3 regions of the Planococcus sp. TJ-307 genome follow, and region 2 is predicted to be linked to each of the others. Evidence: riboswitches for the same ligand, from Rfam matches in the RefSeq annotation. Region 2 holds a riboswitch; each other region holds the start of a gene.
The links. A riboswitch is a leader RNA that binds a small molecule or an ion and turns the genes downstream of it on or off. The one in region 2 is predicted to bind thiamine pyrophosphate.
Positions count from the first base shown of each region.

Region 1: linked by a shared signal. The riboswitch ahead of AC4EHK_RS07800 (YkoF family thiamine/hydroxymethylpyrimidine-binding protein) and the one ahead of thiT (energy-coupled thiamine transporter ThiT) in region 2 are both predicted to bind thiamine pyrophosphate.
Region 3: linked by a shared signal. The riboswitch ahead of tenA (thiaminase II) and the one ahead of thiT (energy-coupled thiamine transporter ThiT) in region 2 are both predicted to bind thiamine pyrophosphate.

Region 1 is NZ_JBZDOJ010000002.1:306,049-311,689, forward strand. Features, by position in the region: gene AC4EHK_RS07785 (energy-coupling factor transporter transmembrane component T family protein) at 1-675, opposite strand, end outside; gene AC4EHK_RS07790 (ABC transporter ATP-binding protein) at 677-2,107, opposite strand; gene AC4EHK_RS07795 (ECF transporter S component) at 2,100-2,648, opposite strand; gene AC4EHK_RS07800 (YkoF family thiamine/hydroxymethylpyrimidine-binding protein) at 2,683-3,273, opposite strand; TPP riboswitch at 3,364-3,469, opposite strand; gene AC4EHK_RS07805 (vWA domain-containing protein) at 3,731-4,441, shown strand; gene AC4EHK_RS07810 (MFS transporter) at 4,493-5,641, opposite strand, start outside.
Region 2 is NZ_JBZDOJ010000006.1:38,541-44,181, forward strand. Features, by position in the region: gene AC4EHK_RS17325 (M3 family oligoendopeptidase) at 1-1,538, opposite strand, end outside; gene AC4EHK_RS17330 (TspO-related membrane protein) at 1,733-2,467, shown strand; gene map (type I methionyl aminopeptidase) at 2,569-3,321, opposite strand; gene thiT (energy-coupled thiamine transporter ThiT) at 3,455-4,030, opposite strand; TPP riboswitch at 4,128-4,226, opposite strand; gene AC4EHK_RS17345 (M20 family metallopeptidase) at 4,373-5,446, shown strand; gene AC4EHK_RS17350 (hypothetical protein) at 5,512-5,641, shown strand, end outside.
Region 3 is NZ_JBZDOJ010000001.1:378,575-384,215, forward strand. Features, by position in the region: gene rlmN (dual-specificity RNA methyltransferase RlmN) at 1-860, shown strand, start outside; gene AC4EHK_RS01825 (ABC transporter ATP-binding protein) at 998-2,122, shown strand; TPP riboswitch at 2,144-2,247, shown strand; gene tenA (thiaminase II) at 2,333-3,016, shown strand; gene thiM (hydroxyethylthiazole kinase) at 3,018-3,803, shown strand; gene thiD (bifunctional hydroxymethylpyrimidine kinase/phosphomethylpyrimidine kinase) at 3,800-4,645, shown strand; gene thiE (thiamine phosphate synthase) at 4,665-5,282, shown strand; gene thiW (energy coupling factor transporter S component ThiW) at 5,279-5,641, shown strand, end outside.

The sequences.
Region 1 (5,641 bases), on a different contig from region 2:
CATGAGAAAATCAATGCGACCGATTTGAACCTGGTGGTAGAAAGCGATTCTTGGTTCGCCTGTAAAGCCGCGCGCTTCCATAGCAAATGCAGACCGCTCGGCTTTGCGTACAGCTCCCGCAAGCATCGGTAATAAGATATGGCGCATGGCTATTAATCGCTGCCAGCTGTATTTTTCAATTTTAGCTCCGCGAAGTCTCTGAGCCTGCTGGATTTGAAAAAATTCCTCTTTCATAATGGGCAGGAACTGATAGCCGACCATAACCCCGTATGCAAGCTTAGGTGACAGTTTGAGCTGTTGCATCAGGCTTAAAATAAACTTAACGGGATCAGTGGTGAAGGCAAAGAGGAGAGACAAGGTAGAAAATGCCATAACGCGAAATGCTAACGACAAAGCCTGTGACCATCGCTCTTCGGTTATATCAATTCCGGCAAATGACCAAATGACGATCCCATCGTTTGACTCACCAAAGACGAGCGTTGTCCATAGGTAACCGATTGCTCCTATGGTAAATGGCAGCATGAACAATAGCCAAAGCTTCCATTTTGTACGGCTCATCGTTAGTTGGAGCAAAATGAGGCATATCCAAAACAAAAATGGAGTCCATGGATTGAAGAAAAACGCGATAACCAGCATGGATAAAGTGACTACAATAAATTTGATGGATGGATTCATGTTATGCAAAAGATCTCGCAGCAGGTCCCACTCCTTTCGGAGGCAACAAATGGTGCATCAGCAACAGCCCGTCGTTGCACCAAACTTCATTTGCCGGAAATTTCCCAGTCATTTGGCCGTCTTTAACCAGCAGCACCGAGTCAGCTAAACTTGCTGCAAATTCCATATCATGCGTGATGATCAAAAAACTTGTCCCCTCTTTCGAACCTTGATCAATTAACTCAAAAAGCTCAAGCAAAGCAGCCGTATCCTGGCCGGAAGTCGGTTCGTCCATCAGCAGCATTGGCCGTTTGTCGGCAAGCATAGCGGCAATTGCCACACGCCGTTTTTGCCCGTGGCTGACAGCGAATGGATTCGCGTCTTTAATTTCTTCAAGGCCGAGGCGCAACATTAAGAGGTCTAAGTCAGTCTGACTAGTGGCCCCTGAAAAAGCGACTTCTTGCTGAATGCTTGGCGTCATGAACAAGTATTCTGGGGATTGTGGCACATAACCAATTCCATCTGATTCGACCGTTCCTGCCGATTTTTTGTAGATTCCGCACAAGGCTTTTATAAGCGTTGATTTGCCGCTGCCGTTTGGGCCAGCAACCACAACCAATTCACCTCTGCTGACAGAAAACGTGAGCGGTTCGAGCAATTGCCTGTCTTTCATGGTGACTGACAGCCCGTCGGCGCGCAAAGCAATCGCTGGTTGTTTAACAGAATGACGTATTGGAAATGACACTGGCTGGCTGGAGCTGAACTTTTGATCGCTCACTATGCGGCCATCACAGCTTAATTGAATTTCACGCTCAAAAAAAGAACCCCAACTGTCCAAACGGTGTTCGACTGCGATAATGGTCAGGTTGGATGCTTGCTGCAATTTCGCCAGCCACTGGACAAATTGCTTTGCGGTATACGGATCCAGATGAGACAAAGGCTCATCCAGCAATAAGACTTCCGGTTCCATGATCAGTGCACATGCAGTCGCTACACGCTGTTTCATTCCACCGGACAAGGATTGAATAACGGCATTCCGCATATGTGCCAGTCCCGTAGTTTCCAAAACTGCTGTGATGCGCGGCTCCATTTGGGCAAATGACGTCTGCAAGTTTTCAAGGGTAAAGGCAAGTTCGTCCTCAACCGTTGGCATACAAAATTGTGAGTCAGGATCCTGAAAAACAGTGGCAACGCGATGATTGATTTCACCAGCAGTGTAACTGGCAGCCGATTTTCCGAACAACTCCATTTTGCCATCGACTAAGCCATCGCAATTGTCCGGATACAATCGATTCAGCAAATAAAGCAATGTACTTTTGCCGCAGCCGCTTGGACCGGTTAGAACGAGCCGTTCACCAGGGGAAACTGAAAATGAGAGGGCACTCAAAGTCTTTCTCTCGTTTTCAGGAAAGCGAAAAGACAGCTTTTCCAAAGTGAAAACTTTTTCAGGCATTCACATCACCTTTTTTCGCACGTGCAATGGCGTACCCGCGAAGCGAACCAGTCGCAAGCAGTGCATCACCAATATACTTTCCGCCAATGCCTGCGATAATTGCACCGCTTAAAACACGAATCGTGAACATTAATGCAACAAACGATGGATCGAGCGCTGCGTAGCCTGAGACAAAATAGCCGTAAATAAAGCTGAAAACAGCTGAGCCAATGCCGGCAAGCATCAGTATGAGAATATTGAAATGCTTGTAGCCGGTTAATGTGAATACTGCTTCAGCACCAAGCCCTTGGATAACTCCTGACAAGATCAAACGGGGACCGACCGCATTGCCAATCAATACTTCAATTGTCGCCGCCATGGTTTCGGACAGGAAGGCAGCTCCGGGCTTACGAATGATGTACATGCAGATGATCGATACAATAAACCAAATGCCAAAAATCCATTCATAGGCGAGCGGACCAATCAATGCTGCCCAAATATTTGCAACGTGCAAAAACAGCAAGTACACGATGCCAAAAACCACTGCAAATAGCGACATCAACACGACTTCTTTTAATTTCTACGATTTCAACAAATCAAGCACCTCCATGAGAGGGGCTGTTGATGCTCATCGATACGGTCATGACCAAATGGCGATGTTCTTCGGAGCAGGCATGTGTAAAAGATTCTTCGTAAAAGGCGAACACATCATGAATGTCTCCGTGAATGCCACTGGCATAATGCATGGAGTCATTGAAAACACCCTTTTGCTTGGCACGCTCAACTTCCCGATAAATAACGGTCATGTAATCCGGGTTGTTCATTGGGTATAAAGCAAACTGGGAAGACACGTATTGCTGAGTACTATCAGTGTTTAACAGCACATCGTCTTTTTCGAGATAGACGTCGCCTGATGAATCGCCTGGACAGCCGATTGAGAACGTACCAGACAGCGCCACATGTGCTCCAGTTTTCGCAGTATGCAGCGCCAGTGCCTTGGCAACATTGAAGACGTGGTTCTGCTTTCCGCGGATGACTGTCGACACATCATCGGTATGCATCCAGACATTTGAAGTGTCGGTCTCGTTTAACGCTCCTTTAATTACTTGAATAAAATCGCCGGTCATCGGATGCAGCGAAAAACGAAATCCGACAATTGGGCTAGTTCCGCATTGCAATGGTTCCATAACAATATTCCTCCTAAAAATTTGCACAAAAAAGACCGCATCCGTGAAGATGCAGCCATAATCTACAAATAATTACAAAAGGAATTATTTCAGAAATGCGCCGCACTTCCTCACGCAGGTATTATCCTGATCGAGTTATGAGGGATCGAAGCTTGCGCTTGCATCTCAGCCATAATGGGCACCCCTAGTGCAGAAAACGGTATGCGGTTTTTGTGTTCGGGTTGTTCCCGATGGGTTTAGTGTAGAGGAAGAGGTTGAAGATGTAAAGAAGAGATTGGAAAAAAGTAAAGGTGGCAGTTTGAAAGGATGTTTGAAATCACTCCGGACGCTCTGGGTATGGCTTCTGCATAAGGAGGGAAGAACTAGTGTTTACAAATTTAAATATTTCCAATATTTCCTTTTTAAGTTTGGGGATCTTCGCTATACTAAAAACAAGATGATAAGAGGAGGCTATTCAATGAGTACGATTTCCCTTAAGAAAGAAACGGCAAGTATTGTATTGGAAAAAAAGAAGTTAACAGGGGTTGTGGCAAAGGTTGGCATTGTGCTAGATATTACAGGGTCGATGCGGAAGCTTTATCGTGATGGTGTGGTGCAAGAAGTGGTTGAACGTGTGCTTGCGGTAGCGAGCCAGTTTGATGATGACGGTGCACTTGATGTTTGGGTTTATGACCATGAGTTTTCCCGTTTGCCGGCGGCTACCGAAGCCACTTTTATGGGCTATGTGGAAAAGAATATTTTGTCCAACGACAGTGTCCACAAATTCGGTCGGAACGATGAACCGAAAGTGATGGAAGACGTTATTCAGAAGTATATTAAAGAAGAACCGAGTGAAGACCCAGTCTTTTTGGTTTTTATCAATGATGGCGGATGCAAGTCAGGCATCAAGAAATTCATCGTAGAATCCTCTGATAAGCCGATTTTCTGGCAGTTTATCGGTATAGGCGATTCCAACTTTGATGTGCTCAAAAAGCTTGATAAGATGAGCGGGCGCGTCGTCGACAACGCTAACTTTTTCCATGTTCCCGATATTAACGCAGTGACCGATGAAAAACTGTACAATCAAATGCTGAATGAGTTTCCCCAATGGCTGAAAGAGGCGAAAGAAAAAGGGATCTTCCAAAAAAAACGAAAATCGCCATTGGATTTTCTATTTAAAAACAGATAAAAGCTCTGATAGAATCAATCGATTCTATCAGAGCTTTATTTAGTAATGTAATTATTGTTCATAGCCGGTATTGAATGTCTGACTGTTTGTCTGTCCAGTAACGGGCTTTTTTGTCGGACGAGTCAAAGAAAATACAGCACAGCCAAGAGCAATCAGTACAATCGCAGCACCTACCCATGCCGTACTAGATACCGAGCCGGTTTGTGTCAAGGTGATGCCGCCGATGGCCGAACCAAGTGCGATGCCAACCTGTAGAGCGGAATTGTTAAAGCTTTGCTGGATGTCCGATGTGTCTGGGTCAGTTTCAATCAAGTAGCTTTGTTGAGGAGGAGCGAGGCTCCAGCTCAGTGCTGCCCAAATGACCATTACCGGCAGGAAGGCAACGAGAGAGAATGTCGTGAGCGGAAGCAGAAACAAAGCAACAGCAAACGTTGAAATGACAATGATGATGCTTTTTTTCGAGCCGATTGAATCGGACATGATTCCGCCGATGGCACCTCCACTAACTGCCGCAATCCCAAATACCAAGTAACAAACACTGATCCAGAATGAACTTAGCTGCAGGTTGCTTTCCAAAAACGGGGTGAAATAAGCATAGACCGTGTAATGGCCGGCAAGCATGAACATGGTGGCGAGGTGGGCTGTACCGATTTTTGCACTAGCTACCGCTTTCAGCTGCTGTTTTAACGGTACCGCTGTACCTCCAGCTATCGGCTGGATAAAGCGTGCTATCAGCGCCATGGAAACGAGGGACAAAGCAGCAATTCCAAGGAAAATGACGCGCCATCCGAAGGCATCGGAAATGAGAATGCCGAGCGGCACCCCGAGAACGAGTGAGGAACTGATCCCCATGAAAATAAGGCCGATCGCTTTCGCACGGTAAGGCGGTTCAACCATTTTGGCCGCAATGGTCAGAGACAAAACGACAATAAGTGCGGTGCTCGCTGCGGTAATGACGCGCGCTATCATCATCCAGGTAAAGTCCGGACTGAAGAACGTCATAATATTCCCAATGAAAAAGACCGCAAGCGAAATTAAATAGACTTTTTTCCGTTCAAACCTACTGGTTGCGACCAGCAAAAGGGGGCCTGCAATGGCATAAATTAAAGCAAATAAGGTAATCAGTTGGCCGGCTGAGCTCAGCGAAACGCCAAACTCTTCAGCAATTGTTGGCAGTATGCCGCCAACAATCAGTTCCAC
Region 2 (5,641 bases):
GTAATATAGAAATGCAGTTTAGATGCCCAGAAATGCGGGTGCGTCGATGCCAATCCGCCTGCAAATCCTTCTGTCTGTGCCTGCTCCATCAATTCATTTAACCGGGATGCCGGTACAACGCCTTTTTTGCGTTCTTCATAGAAACGGGTTTCAAAAAGGAAACGCGAATGGATGTTCATAAAGAACGCCACACTGCGCTGGACTTTATCTTCCAGCAACGCAATTTTTTCTTCCTTGGACTGCGCATTTTTGACTGCCGCATCTGCCACGATCATTTCAGCGAATGTCGATGCAGTTTCAGCTACATTCATTGCATACGACCGGTTCAAAGAGTGGACAGGACGAAGCGCATAAGTATGGAACGCATGGCCAAGTTCATGCGCCAAGGTCGCTACATTGGACATGGATCCACTGTAAGTCATAAAAATACGTGACTCTTCACTCAGTGGCAAGCCGGTACAAAATCCACCTGGCCGCTTGTTCGGACGGTCTTCGGCTTCAATCCAGCCTTTTTCAAATGCTTGCTGCGCGAATTGCTCCAGCTCAGGTCCAAATTTCCCAAACTGCTTAAGAATGAATTCTGCACCTTCTTGATAAGAAAACTGCTGGGTGCTTTTTGTTACCGGTGCGTCCACGTCATACCAATCCAGTCCGTCTTTGCCCAGCAGTTTGCCTTTTTGGTTTAGATAGTTGACGAAAGGCTGCTTGTTGTTGCTAATGGCTCCCCACATAGCGTCCAATGTTTCCTGCTTCATGCGGTTGATATGCAACGGCTCCTGGAGAGGATTGTCCCATCCACGCTTTTTATAGGTTTCCAAACGGAATCCGGCGATGGAGTTTAAAGTCTTAGCGAAAAACTCTTCTTTATCTGTCCAAGCCTGTTCCAGTTTTTCGTAAGATTCTTTTCGCACTGCTGCGTCTTTGTGTGAGCTTAAGTTATTTGCCTGCCCAACGGATAACGATTTAGGTTCACCATCCACAGTAACCGTAACTTGGATTTCTCCAACCAGCATATCGTACAACTGGCTCCAGCTATGGTAGCCATCTACGCCTAAAGCGGTAATCAGGCTTTCTTCTTGTTCAGACAGCAGCATCTTCGCTTCTTCGCGCCATTCGTTCAAAATAAAAGTGAACTCCCGCAACGATTCTTCTTTGAGCAGCTCTGTCCATACCCCTTCTTCTGTTTTCGACAAATCTTGTTGAATTTTTTGGAATGAATTTTGAAAGCGCGCTGACAGAGAAGAAGCCTCACTTTCCAAAACGCCTGCTTTTTTATCTTGTGTATTCTGAGCCATCAGACAGCCGATAAATGCACCGGATTGGCTCAGATGCCGCATCACACTGTTCATGTGTTCAAGTAAATCGGCTACTTTTTGAGCATCTTCTTTTTCAGTCGGCACTTCAAATTGGTGGACCAACTGTTCGAATGCAGAAATTTTTGTTACTGCTTCGTCCATATGCAGCCGTAATTCCTGTGATTCACTGCCTCCTGGAAATAGCGTATCCAAGTCCCATACTTCCGGATATTTAACTGTCATGACATTGCCCCCTGGTAAACTAAATTTTCTAAAAATGCTCCTTTAGTATATCATTTTTCTTTCCGGAATCGGAACATTATTCCACTTCTCGAGAAAACACTTCACCTTATCGCCATTTCTAGGAATTTTTTTGGAAAAGGATATTTGTTGATTGAAACGGCTACCGTTATACTGAAATGAAGGAGGGATTCCGCATGATTCGTATTTTGCTTATGACAATCGCTTTTATATCCGTAGTTGTCATGAATACTTTAGCAAACACCTTGCCATTGAATAACCAAACCACAGGCGAAATTTCTAATCGGCTTCTCGTCCTATTTACTCCAGCTGGCTATGTATTTTCGATTTGGTCTATCATTTATCTATTGCTGGCTGTTTGGATCATTGCTTTCTGGGTGCGTTTTAAAAAGGGAGAGATTCCTTCATCCAAGATCGCTTTGTTTTTCATCTTAAGCTGCATCTTTAATATCGGCTGGCTGCTGTTGTGGCATTACGAGTTTTTTGCTTGGTCAATCATTGCAATGCTCGGATACCTGGTAGCGTTGATCGCCCTTTACCTGCAATATGGAAATTCGGAACGAACTTTTACTGAACGGCTTCCAATTTCAGTTAATATGGGTTGGATCAGTGTTGCAACCATTGCCAATATCAGCTTTGTTCTGACTTATTACAATTGGAGCGGATGGGGACTCAGTGATCAGCTCTGGACAGTAATCATGCTGACAGTGGCGACTGCACTCGCTTTGCATATTCGCTTCCACCATTTCGATATTCCGTTTGCCGCGGTCTTCATCTGGGCATTTATCGGAATCGCCGTCAAGCATGGTACAGGTGAAATGCTGGTAACAACAGCCTCTCTTTTCCTGAGCGGTGTTATCTTAACCGGTATTTTGCTCATCAAAAAAAGAACGGCTCCAGCAGTTCAATAAAACTGCGGACTACTCGATACAAACGAGTAGGTCCGCAGTTTTTTTGCAGAAAAAAAGATCCGGTTTATGGACCGGATCTTTTTGTTTCTCTATTTAATTTGTTATTTATCCAGCTTGGTAAGCAAAATGGGTTCGCCTTTTGTGACAAGAACCGTGTGCTCAATCTGCGCCACCAAAGATTGGTCCGGCGTAATAAATGTCCAGCCATCGCCAGATTCTACAATGTGCTCGGCTTTCTGCGAGATAAATGGCTCTACTGCCAGCACCATGCCTTCTTTCAGGATGGTCGTCTCCCATGCATCGTAATAATTTAAAATGTGCTGAGGAGCTTCGTGCAACGATTTGCCGATGCCATGGCCGGTCAGATTCTTGATGACGAACAATCCTTGTTCTTTTGCTTCGCGTTCAACTGCTTTGCCGATTTGGTTAAGCTTTGCACCAGCTTTTACTTTTGTCATCGCACGATCAAAAGCCGAAGCAGCCGCCTCACAAATTTTTTCTTTGTCCGCATGCCCTTCCCCAACAACAAACGAAATGCCAGTGTCAGAGAAATAACCTTCGTATGAGCCGGAAACATCGATATTCACAATATCCCCATCCTGGATTACGCGGTCGCCCGGAATGCCATGAGCTACTTCTTCGTTAACGCTGATGCACGTAAATCCTGGGAAATCATATTCCGATTTCGGACCGGAAACACCGCCAAGCTCCTCAAAAAGTTTACCGCCTAATTCATCAATTTCCTTGGTAGTGACGCCGGCTTTGGTTGCAGCCTTCATCGTTTCCCGAATTTCAGCTACCATTTGGCCAGCTTTTTTTAACATTTCAATATCTTTTTCATTAGTTGCTATCATCAATGACCCTTCTTTCAAGCTTTTCTATTCAAGAATTATACCACAAAATTAAATCACAGGCTCCTGGTTCGGTCCATTTTATCCCTTGCGTTGGCATAGAAAAGAAGGCTGTCCAAGGACAGCCTTCCCATTTTTAGGCTTCTGCATCCACCAGCTTTGGGGCTGCCGCAAAAAGCGCAGCACAGACAAAAGCCGCCAGCAAAAATACCGGTATCATATAAGTTGCATTGTAGATGACCGAGTAGATGACCACATTGCCTTCAGCAAACATGCCGAAGAACAAGATCCCCGTCACCACGTGAACGAGATAACGAAGCGCCGAAGCAATCAATACACCCAATACAATTACCGTAAGCATCTTACCGGTTTGTTTGGTTTGTGCATGCTGCAAGTATTTTGTGCGCATGACGCCTGCCAGACCTACCACTCCATATGCCAAAAGATAGTCCAACAACACTTGCATGACGACGAATCCAAATGACAATGGTGTGACCGAGATAAAACCGGAAACAATTTGCAGCAGACCCACAAGGAATCCCGTCAGCACACCGGCACCGACTCCTCTTCTAAAAGCGATCAATACGATTGGAATCATCACCAGACTGACAGATCCGCCTTGTGGCATCCGGAACGAAATAAAATCCAGAACAAACCCAAGAGCTGCGAAAATGGCGATTTCCATCATTAACAAAACTTTTTTATTTCTCATGACTTCCTCCTTAATGTGTGATGCACATCACCAGAAGGGCCGTGAATAAAACCATATTAAAAACGACGCCAGGACAGAGCCTGGCGCCGTTGTAAGGGCCGGTTTCCATCCACATCCCTGCGCAAGTGTTAACTTACAGGTTCAAAGGGTAAGAACAATTTGTTCACTCTCAGCAAAAGCTCCCCTTGTGGTGTATACAACTATTTGACTTTCACCTGTATTGTACACAAGCCTCCTCTTTAATGCAAGGCTGTTTTAAGATAGTCTGATAGGGTAAAGAAATGAATAGAAAAGCTAATTGAAAGGTGGTGGAGGCAGCCGAGATTTCGGGCTTGCCAAAAAATGATTGAACTATTAAAAGACTTAATCAAAATTCAAAGTGATACAAAAGAAGGAGCAAACGAGGCTCTTCTTTTTTGTGCAGATTGGCTGAAGGAAAAAGGCGAAACGGTCACTGTCCATGACAACGAAGGCTATTTGATGTTGACCGCAACTAAAGGCCAAGGCGAAGAAACTTTAATTTGGAACGGCCACGTAGACGTTGTCCCAGGCCATAAAGAACAATTTTCTCCAGTCGAAGAACAAGACCGTCTTTACGGACGGGGGTCTGCAGATATGAAAGCCGGGGTTGCCGCAATGATGCAGGCGTTTATTGAACTCGACAGCAGCAGCCTTAACCGTATCGTTCAACTGCATATCGTAACCGATGAAGAAATTGGCGGCCGCAACACGTCCAAGTGGCTGGTTGAACAAGGATACCATGGCAACTTTGTTATTTGCGGAGAACCGACTGGACTGAAAGTTGGCCTGCAGTCCAAAGGTATTTTGCGGATGGATATGACGTTCAAAGGCAAACCTGCCCACGGCAGCCGTCCATGGGAAGGCATCAATGCCATTGAATCGGCGATGAAGTTCCATATGGCGATCACGGATCTGCCATTCCGAAAAGAATCAACCGAATATTACGAGCACCCTTCCGTCAACCTGCCAATCATTAAAGCAGGCGACCGCTATAACGTTGTTCCTGAAATTTGCGAAATGTCATACGATATCCGCTTTATGCCAGGACAGGACAAAGATGAAATAATCCGTCAACTGGTAGAACTGGCTGATACATTAGATGTCGATATGGAATATAAAGCTTTAGGCTCTACACCTGCACTTACTACGACAAAAGAAAATTTATATATTCAAAGTTTGCAAAAAGCGATTTTGGACACAACTCAACAAGAACCCGTTTTATTCGGCCAGCACGGCGCAGCAGACACCCGCTACTATGCGGCAGTAACCGGCGGCGAAGGTGCTATTGAATTTGGCCCGAGCGGCGATGATTGGCATGGCAACGCTGAATATGTGTTGATTTCAAGTGTCCATTCTTATAAAGATATCTTGTTGGCACATGCGCAATCTGCATAAAAGGTTTGCAATCCGAAGAATTCGGGAAAATGATAAGTATTAACCCCATGAATGGAGAGATTTAAATGGCAATTGGCAGACTATTGAAATCAGCGATAAAATACGGACCGATCGCGTACCCGATCATTCGTAAAGTTTTAAATAAAAGAAAACAAGGCAAAGCTGGACAATCAGCTCCTCAACAGCCTGATACGC
Region 3 (5,641 bases), on a different contig from region 2:
AATCAGCGGACGGAACAATCAAGTTCCTTTTCCAAATGCAGGATGGCAACTTGATTGAAACAGTATTGATGCGTTTCAAATACGGGAATTCAGTTTGTGTCACGACACAAGTCGGCTGTAACATCGGCTGCAGTTTTTGCGCCAGCGGACTTTTGAAAAAGAGCCGTGATTTAAACGCGGGCGAAATTGTTGAGCAAATCATGCAAGTACAAGCACATTTTGATACTCAGCAAAAAGAAGAGCGCGTCAGCCATATCGTGGTAATGGGTATTGGCGAACCGTTTGATAACTACACGAACTTGATGGGCTTCCTGAACATCGTCAACTCGCAAAAAGGCTTAGCTATTGGAGCTCGCCACATCACGGTTTCGACAAGCGGCATCGTACCGAAAATTTATGACTATGCGGACGAAGGGTTGCAAGTGAATTTAGCTATTTCGATTCATGCCCCAACCAACGAATTGCGTACACGCATCATGAAAATCAACAAAGCGTATCCAATCGAGAAACTGATGGCTTCCATTGATTACTATTTGGAAAAATCCAACCGCCGCATCACATTTGAATACATTTTATTGCGCGATGTCAACGACCACGTTGAAGAAGCCAATCAATTGGCGAAATTGCTGGAAGACAAGCGTCATCTATCATATGTCAACTTGATCCCGTACAACTCGGTTGATGAGCACGATCAGTATCAGCAAAGCACTCCAGAAGCCATTACGGCTTTCTACGACGCTTTGAAGAAAAAAGGCATCAACTGTGGAGTACGCCACGAGCAAGGCGCCGACATCGATGCAGCTTGCGGACAATTGCGAAGCAAGCAAATCAAAAAAGAGAAAAAAGTAGCAACCGTTTAATAGAACCGAGAAGAGCGTTCCTGGAATTTCAGGAACGCTCTTTTTGTTTTTCATCCTTTAGGTCTTTTTCGGCCGTTTGTAATTTACAGATAATTGTCTATAATTAAAACAACAAAGAGATAAAAGGAGAATGCGGAATGGCAGAGATCAGGATTGAAAAACTGGGAAAACGATATGATAAAGGTACTCTTGCCGTATCGGATTTTAATCTTCATATTCAAGATGAGGAATTCATTGTTTTTGTCGGTCCTTCAGGATGCGGAAAATCTACCACGCTTCGGATGATTGCAGGATTAGAGGAAATATCAGAAGGTGAATTATATATAGATGACAAACTGATGAACGAGGTCGAGCCGAAAGACCGGGATATCGCGATGGTTTTTCAGAACTATGCCTTGTATCCTCATATGACCGTGTCTGAAAATATCGCTTTTGGCTTGAAACTGCGCAAGGTAAAAAAATCTGAGATTAAACGGCTTGTCGATGATGCAGCAGCCATTCTCGGGTTAGAAGATTACTTGGACAGAAAACCGAAAGCCTTGTCAGGCGGACAGAGACAGCGCGTAGCTCTCGGCCGCGCCATCGTTCGCGATGCGAAAGTCTTCTTGATGGATGAGCCGCTGTCTAATTTAGATGCCAAGTTACGCGTGCAGATGCGGGCTGAAATTGTTAAACTGCATAGGCGGCTGAAAACAACCACTATTTATGTAACGCATGACCAAACAGAAGCCATGACGATGGCTACCCGTATCGTCATCATGAAAGACGGGTTGATTCAGCAGGTCGGTTCGCCAAAAGAAGTCTATGATTTTCCGGAAACCCGCTTTGTGGGTGGTTTTATCGGCTCTCCTGCCATGAACTTCTTTGAGGGAAAAATCGATCAAGGTACTTATATAATGGGCGACAAAGTACTGGATATCCCGGCACCGATAATGGCCACGCTGAAGAGTGAAGGCTACGAAGGCAAGTCGGTGACGTTGGGAATCCGTCCAGAGCATATTCACGTCAACAATGAAGATTTGTCAGGTATTCCGGCAAGTGAGTTTGAAGCGGTTATTACGGTTGCTGAATTGACAGGGGCTGAAACCATTCTGCACGCGGTATACGCGGAGCAGGAATTTATTGCACGTGTTGAAGCTGCGACCACCATTGAGCCCGGAGATACCGCTACGCTTGCATTTGATATGGCCCATGCCCATTTCTTTGATGAAGAAACGGGAAATCGCATAAAAGCTATAGAATTATCAGAAACTATGATATAGTAATTTCGAAAACTTAAATAAAAACACCACTAGGGGAGCCGGATATCGGCTGAGACGAGCATAAACTCGGACCCTTTGAACCTGATCTGGATCATACCAGCGGAGGGAAGTGGCGACCGTCTGCTATTTCCTTTATCGACTGCATACGCCGCTTCCCTTTACTGGGAAGCGGCGTTTTTATTTTGTCCAAAAAGAAAGGGAGATGGGAATATGACATTTTGTAAAGAAGCGAGAAAAGAATGCAACAGTCTGTGGCAGGCAAGCTTTGATCATCCATTCGTCAAAGGAATTGAAGATGGGACATTGCCGATCGATGTTTTTCGTTTTTATGTAATGCAGGACGCTTATTATTTATCGCATTTTGCCAAAGTGCAGGCCCTGGGAGCATCCAAAGCAACAGATTTAGAAACCACCCAGCGTTTTGCCGTTCATTCTGCGCATACGTGCAGTGCCGAAATGGCGCTCCACGAATCATTCATGGAGCTGCTTGAAGTCACAGAAGCAGACTGGACTGCCTTTGAGCCTTCGCCGTCTGCTTATGCTTACGTATCGCATATGTACCGTGCGTCGGCTGGTGACTTGGCCGATGTGCTGGCCGCTATTTTGCCCTGCTATTGGCTTTACTACGAGATTGGGGAACGCCTGAAGAACGCCAAGCCAGATCATCCGATTTATGACCGGTGGATTGAAACATATGGCTCCGAGGAATTTGGGGCGCTTGTCAATGAACAGATTGCCCGCATGGATCAATTGGCGGAAGGACTGCCGGAAGAACGCCGAAAAGAGTTGAAAAGCCATTTCCACAAGAGCAGTTATTACGAGTGGAACTTTTGGGACCAGGCATGGCGAAAAGAATGCTGGTCTATAGATGCTAGTGAAAAGGCAGGTGTATAAAATGATTCATCAGATCAAAAGAAAAACCCCGATTATCCACTGTATCACCAATCATGTGGTATCCAATTTTCAAGCGAACGGCTTACTGGCCATTGGTGCTTCGCCGATCATGGGAGAGGCACCGGAAGAAGCCGCAGAGCTCGCTGCTTTGTCGCAAGCCTTGTCATTGAACATCGGAACGCTGCATGCAGAGTCGCTGAAAAGCATGTTGATTGCTGGGGCGACTGCTAATCGGCTTGGAATTCCAGTAGTGCTGGATCCAGTGGGGGCAGGAGCGAGCCTCTTTCGGAAAGAGACTGTCCGCAAAATTTTGGATGCAGTTGACGTCAGCGTCCTTCGCTGCAATGCAGGAGAGCTTGCAGCTATAGCAGGTGAACAGTGGCAGTCCAAAGGAGTAGATGCCGGAGAGGGGCTTCTAGACGTCAGAGAACTGGCCATCTCGACTGCAAAAAAACTGGGCTTGCTGGTCGCAGTTACAGGAAAGACGGATGTTGTTACTGATGGAAAATCAACAGAAGAAATCCCTTTCGGCGACCCGATCATGGCTTCCATCACAGGAACGGGTTGCTTATTGAGCAGTGTGGTTGCTGCAGGAATGGCCGTTGAATCTGAAGATCCTTTGAAAACAGTTAGCCGCATGCTGCAGTTTTATGCAATTGCCGGTGAACGGGCTGCTAAACTTGCGGCACTTCCAGGTGATTTTCAGCTGGCTTTTATCAATCAGCTGGCCACCTTGACCGACGATAAAGTAAAAGAACAAATCTATTTGCAGGAGGGAAGGCTATGACTAAGATTCCGCAAACTTTGACGATTGCTGGATCTGATTCAGGTGGGGGTGCGGGGATCCAGGCTGATCTGAAAACCTTTCAAGAGCTGGGTGTTTATGGAACTTCTGTCATCACGGCAGTGACCGCACAAAATACAACAGGTGTCGCTGCTATTTATCCGATGTCCAAGGAAGCGGTGCGCGAACAGCTAAAAGCAGTGGGCAGCGATTTTGAAATTGCGGCGTTAAAAACAGGCATGTTGTTTGATCCTGGAATTATAAAAGAAACGGCTGCTGCCATCCGGCAGTTTAGTTGGCATAAGCTAGTTGTAGATCCGGTCATGATTGCCAAGGGAGGTGCCAGTTTATTGCAGCAGGAGGCGGTGGAAGCACTTAAAGTTCATCTATTGCCGTTGGCGTTTCTGGTTACCCCAAACATTCCAGAGGCGCAGGCACTGACAGGGATCTCCATTACAGACCCTGCCAGCAGGCACCTGGCAGCACAGCAGATTTTGTCCATGGGTGCAGAGGCAGTTGTTATTAAAGGTGGACACGGTAGGGATCCAAAGTACGCAGAAGATTATTTCCTGCATGCCAATGGGGAATCGGTGCTGTATCGTTCTACCCGCATTGCAACGGTGCAGACGCATGGTACTGGCTGTACATTTGCCGCAGCTTTGACCGCGGAACTCGCTAAAGGCCAAGAACTGCCGGAAGCAATTTTCATTGCAAAACAATTTATCCAAGCAGCGCTTAGGGTGCCGCTAAATATTGGAGCTGGCCACGGACCAACTAATCACGCTGCATATAAAGCAGCGATAGCAAGCCACGAAGGAGTGGAAAGCATTGAAGTTTTCCGATAAAGCAGCAATTTATTTTATAATGGGATCAAAGAATTCGGGAATACGAAATCCTCTTAAAGTATTGGAGGAGGCATTGGAAGGGGGCATTAGCTACTTTCAGCTGCGTGAAAAAGGGGAAGGCGCTTTAACAGGTACCGATTTGCTTGAATTTGCTTCGAGCTGCCAGCAATTATGCCGCGGCTATGGTGTCCCGTTTATCGTAAATGACCTTGTCGATCTGGCATTGCAAATCGATGCTGATGGTGTTCACATTGGACAGGATGATGCAGAAGCTGGGCAGGTCCGACAAAAGATTGGGAAAGAAAAGATTTTAGGTGTCTCTGTCCACTCGATAAAAGAAGCTCAATTAGCTGCAGAAGCCGGCGCAGACTATATTGGAATGGGTCCGATTTTCGGTACTACTTCAAAAGCGGATGCAAAAAGGCCAGCTGGCGTTAAAGAAATTCAGGCGGTTGCAACAGCGTTTCCGTTATTGCCAATTGTGGGCATCGGGGGCATCAAGCCTGAAAATGTGACACAAGTATGGGAGGCAGGCGTTGCGGGAGTTGCCGTTATTTCTGCAATCTCAGAAGCACAGGATATTGCACAGCAGATTGCCGCGCTGCAGCCCCAAAGTAAAGTAGGTGACGGGAAATGAACACGAAAAAACTAGTTATTATGGCAATGTTCGTTGCCATTGGAGTAGCAGGCTCTGCTTTTGTTTATTTTCCTGCGGGTGTTGCCCGTGCCTATCCTCTTCAGCATGCGATCAACGTACTGGCAGCAGTTTTTTTTGGACCGGGTCCGGCTGTGATGATCGCTTTTTTGACAGGAGTCGTTAGAGTGCTTACAGGAACCGGCTCTCTTTTAGCTTTTCCTGGGGGAATGATTGGGGCTTTACTTGCGGGAATCCTGTACGCTAGATTCGGCAAAGTCTGGTTTGCTGCTATAGGAGAAGTTTTAGGAACTGGGATCATTGCCTCATTAGTGGCCGTTCCTTATGCGCGGCTTTTTCTT